Regions from separate parts of the Paenibacillus sp. sgz302164 genome, predicted to be linked through region 2. Evidence: a T-box and tRNA genes for the amino acid it is inferred to sense, from the RefSeq annotation. Region 2 holds a T-box; the other holds one or more tRNA genes.

What was found. The T-box of region 2 lies ahead of trpS (tryptophan--tRNA ligase). A T-box ahead of a tRNA ligase gene usually reads a tRNA of that ligase, here a tRNA-Trp.
Region 1: it encodes a tRNA-Trp, which carries the amino acid that the T-box ahead of trpS (tryptophan--tRNA ligase) is inferred to sense. The anticodon was not compared.

The regions. Positions count from the first base shown of each region.
Region 1 is NZ_JBVYOL010000002.1:170-2,336, reverse strand. Features, by position in the region: gene AC0LWT_RS03645 (sensor histidine kinase) at 1-300, opposite strand, end outside; tRNA gene AC0LWT_RS03640 (tRNA-Leu) at 658-736, opposite strand; tRNA gene AC0LWT_RS03635 (tRNA-Leu) at 762-850, opposite strand; tRNA gene AC0LWT_RS03630 (tRNA-Cys) at 858-931, opposite strand; tRNA gene AC0LWT_RS03625 (tRNA-Gly) at 941-1,015, opposite strand; tRNA gene AC0LWT_RS03620 (tRNA-Gln) at 1,024-1,095, opposite strand; tRNA gene AC0LWT_RS03615 (tRNA-His) at 1,118-1,193, opposite strand; tRNA gene AC0LWT_RS03610 (tRNA-Trp) at 1,207-1,280, opposite strand; tRNA gene AC0LWT_RS03605 (tRNA-Tyr) at 1,292-1,373, opposite strand; tRNA gene AC0LWT_RS03600 (tRNA-Thr) at 1,412-1,487, opposite strand; tRNA gene AC0LWT_RS03595 (tRNA-Phe) at 1,503-1,578, opposite strand; tRNA gene AC0LWT_RS03590 (tRNA-Asp) at 1,600-1,676, opposite strand; tRNA gene AC0LWT_RS03585 (tRNA-Met) at 1,710-1,786, opposite strand; tRNA gene AC0LWT_RS03580 (tRNA-Val) at 1,795-1,870, opposite strand; tRNA gene AC0LWT_RS03575 (tRNA-Glu) at 1,921-1,992, opposite strand; tRNA gene AC0LWT_RS03570 (tRNA-Ser) at 2,031-2,122, opposite strand; tRNA gene AC0LWT_RS03565 (tRNA-Asn) at 2,129-2,167, opposite strand, start outside.
Region 2 is NZ_JBVYOL010000002.1:283,603-285,769, reverse strand. Features, by position in the region: gene trpS (tryptophan--tRNA ligase) at 353-1,336, opposite strand; T-box leader at 1,385-1,662, opposite strand; gene AC0LWT_RS04690 (permease) at 1,779-2,167, shown strand, end outside.

The DNA.
Region 1 (2,167 bases), 280 kb from region 2:
TTGTTTCGTCAATTTATTGTACAGCCTCTGCTTGGCGAGCACATATTCATCCGCATGCTCATCGTATACGATCATATTGATCACGTCGGGGTCGCTATACAAATGGAGCAAAAAATTGTCAAACTCTTTCAACGTGTTGTCGGTATCAAGCACATACTGTTCCAACAGCTTGCCGTAATTTTGCGATATTTGATCGCGTACGACATTCATCGAATACACATTGTTGAAAATAAGAAAAATAACCAGCGGCGCCACCACAAGCACGAAGCCGACAAAAATTTTGAAACGCACAGAGTTCATTATTTTCAAATGCATCCCGCCTCGCTTGTTTTCCTGCTAACACTTTCGAGTTCCTTGCTGCATTCTCCTTTAACGAGCCTCGGTTACTTACAAGCGACTACTAATTATACGGGAATTGGAAACGGCGCTCTACCATTGAATCGAACGTACATAGCACTTTTATTACTTTATAGCGTCAACAAAAAGAAGACCCCTGAAATCCTGAGATTTCATGAGTCTTCTATGCAGCTCCTCTCCAGCATCTCGCCGCGGCAAATTCATTCCAGAGAGCTTTTGTTTTGGCATGCAAACAAGGATAATAAAAACAAAAAAATTCCCAAGGATACACTCCATTAGGAATTTCATTGTAAACATCGATACCGGCGAGAGGACTCGAACCTCCACGGTTTCCCACTCGATTTTGAGTCGAGCGCGTCTGCCATTCCGCCACGCCGGCAAATAAAAATGTTGCGAGTAAATCATGGTGCCGAAGACCAGACTTGAACTGGTACGGTAGTCACCTACCGCAGGATTTTAAGTCCTGTGCGTCTGCCGATTCCGCCACTCCGGCTTGAATGTGGAGGCGCCACCCAGACTCGAACTGGGGGTAAAGCTTTTGCAGAGCTCTGCCTTACCACTTGGCTATGGCGCCTTAGTGTAATGGAGCGGAAGACGGGATTCGAACCCGCGACCCTCGCCTTGGCAAGGCGATGCTCTACCCCTGAGCCACTTCCGCATATCGTACTGGGGATCTAGGATTCGAACCTAGGCATGACGGAGTCAAAGTCCGTTGCCTTACCGCTTGGCTAATCCCCAATATGTAGTTCGATGAAATAAATGGGGCGATCGATGGGACTTGAACCCACGAATGCTGGAGCCACAGACCAGTGCGTTAACCCCTTCGCCACGACCGCCATAGTTTAAAATTGGCAGGGGCAGCAGGAATCGAACCCACACCAAAGGTTTTGGAGACCTTTGTTCTACCTTTAAACTATGCCCCTAGATAAGAAAATGGAGGCTGATGGATTCGAACCACCGAACTCGAAGAGAACAGATTTACAGTCTGTCGTGTTTAGCCACTTCACTAAGCCTCCGCAAAACTAAACCTTAATCGGGATCACCGAAAAAGTAATGGTGCCGTCGAGAGGACTTGAACCCCCAACCTACTGATTACAAGTCAGTTGCTCTACCAATTGAGCTACAACGGCATATTAGGTTGTTCATGGTGGCTCGGGACGGAATCGAACCGCCGACACGAGGATTTTCAGTCCTCTGCTCTACCGACTGAGCTACCGAGCCTTGCACTTTCATGGTTAAAAATGGCGGAGCCGACGGGATTCGAACCCGCGGTCTCCTGCGTGACAGGCAGGCATGTTAGGCCTCTACACCACGGCTCCACACTAGATAAAACTCCTCAACCTTCAGGAGGTTGGTTGCGGGGGCAGGATTTGAACCTGCGGCCTTCGGGTTATGAGCCCGACGAGCTACCGGGCTGCTCCACCCCGCGTCGATATATGGTGGAGGCTGACGGGATCGAACCGCCGACCCTCTGCTTGTAAGGCAGATGCTCTCCCAGCTGAGCTAAGCCTCCATGGGATATTGGAATCAACTTCGCAAATTCCTTTGCATGATGAATCCTTATGACCCGTAGGGGATTCGAACCCCTGTTACCTCCGTGAAAGGGAGGTGTCTTAACCCCTTGACCAACGGGCCTTGATAGCATATTACTTCATTTACTGCGAGTTGTAAAGTGGCGGAGAGAGAGGGATTCGAACCCTCGAGACGCTTGTGACGCCTACACGATTTCCAATCGTGCTCCTTCGGCCAACTCGGACACCTCTCCATAATGTGGCTCCCCGAACAGGACTCGAACCTGTGACAACTCGAT
Region 2 (2,167 bases):
TACATGTCCCGCCGTTTTCCGCCATTGGCCAGGGGCCCGAAAAACCTGCGAAAGTGCAGGTTTTTCCTCCTAAATTGGCTTATTTTGACGAAAAGCCTGCAAAAGTGCAGGAATTTTCGCTGAAAGTGAACCTGAGCCCATGTCCCCGCTGAAAAGCCTGCACAATTGCAGGAATTGTTCGTGGCTAGCGGATCGCGGGCAAAAATTCATGTATTTTTGCAGGTTTTCAACAGTCTGAACAATACAGGCATGACCGGTTCAACGGGGTAGACTTTGTTTCCCCCAGACCCATGTTAAAAAAAAGGAGCTCCGACAGCCGATGCGGCGGTCAAAGCTCCTTTTTTCGATTCTTTTACAACACCAGGAAGCCCATTCGTTTCTTCACTTCCGACAAAGTTGCGTCGGCGACTTCCGCTGCGTGCTGCGCGCCTTTTTTCAGCACGTCGTACACTTCGCCCGAACTGCGGATCTCGCGGTAACGCTGTTGAAGCGGCTCCAGGACGGCGACCAGGTGCTCGGCCAAATCCTTTTTGAACGGGCCGTACCCCTGGCCCTCGTATTTCGCTTCGATTTCCGCAACGGTCATGTCGGCAAAATGCGAGTAAATGCCGAGCAGATTGCTGACCTCCGGCTTGTTTTGCGGATCGTACTTCACCTCGCGGCCGGAATCCGTTACCGCGCGGCTCAGCTTTTTGCGGATAACGTCCGGCTCATCCAGCAGCGCGATATAGCTGCCTGCGTTCGGATTGCTCTTGCTCATTTTTTTCGACGCATCGTCCAGGGACATGACCCTTGCGCCGATCTCCGGCATATAAGGCTCCGGCATTGTGAAAAAATCGCCGAAACGATTGTTGAAGCGGTGCGCCAAATCGCGGGTAAGCTCCAAATGCTGCTTCTGGTCGTCGCCTACCGGGATCAGGTCGGCATTGTACAGCAGGATGTCAGCCGCCATCAGCGAAGGATACGTGAACAAGCCGGCGCCGACGGATTCCTTGCCCGCCGATTTGTCTTTGAACTGCGTCATCCGCTCCAGTTCGCCCATGTATGTCAGCGTCGTCAGCATCCATCCCAGCTCGGCATGTGCGTGAACGTGCGATTGCAGGAAAATCACCGCTTTGGCCGGATCGATCCCCGCCGCCAAATAAAGCGCCGCGACGGATTCCGTCTGCTCCTTCAGCGCCGCCGGCTCCTGGGGAACCGTAATCGCGTGCAAATCAACAATCATAAAAAAGCATTGATGCTGATGCTGTAATTTCGTAAAATTGCGGAGCGCCCCAATGTAATTGCCAATGGTCAGCTGTCCGCTCGGCTGAATGCCGGACAATACTCTTTTCATAAACGTAACGCCTCCTTGTATCGATCAACAACAAAAAGGCCTCCCGCCGCAAGGGACGAGGAGACCGTGGTACCACCCTAATTTGCCTTCGTGCGCGCCAGACGTGCGCCAAAAGACCTTCAGGCTCCGTTAACGGGGAGCGGCCGCTCAGCATACTAGCCGGATGCACATTCAGCATTCCGGCCCGGGTTCCGGAAAAGCGCGCATCTGCGTTCAGCGTCAAGCTCAAGGATCCATTCGGCTTGCCGGTTTCACCGGTTCGCACCAACCACCGGCTCTCTGGGAAACTTGAAGTCAAGCTTACTTGTTCCTGTCATCGCATTGATTTTCTATTATTATACACGCTCCCCGGGTAATGTCAACCGCGCATGTTGTCCTATCCGCTTTTCCTCCCACATACAATAGAAGCATATCCAATCGTCTCATAAAGGGGAAATGCGCCTTGTCTACGGCCTTTTACCGGTGGAGCCTTCCGGCTTCCGCCGCGATCTGCATGCTGCTTGCATTTTTAATCGTGACGACCAAAAAACTCCCAGGCATCATCGCTTTTGACGGAAAATTGCAGCTGGTGGCGCACGCGTTCATGGGCATTTTTCTCGATGCGCTCCCGTTTATGCTGCTCGGCATCGTCATGTCAACGATCGTGGAAACTTACGTTCCCGAATCGTTCATCCGCCGCATGACGCCGCGACACCCGCTCGGCGGCATCCTTTTCGCCTGCTTGCTGGGCGTATTGTTTCCGCTGTGCGAATGCGGCATGATTCCGTTCGTCCGCCGCTTAATGAAAAAAGGCATGCCCGTTTACATAGCGGTCGTATTCATTCTCGTCGG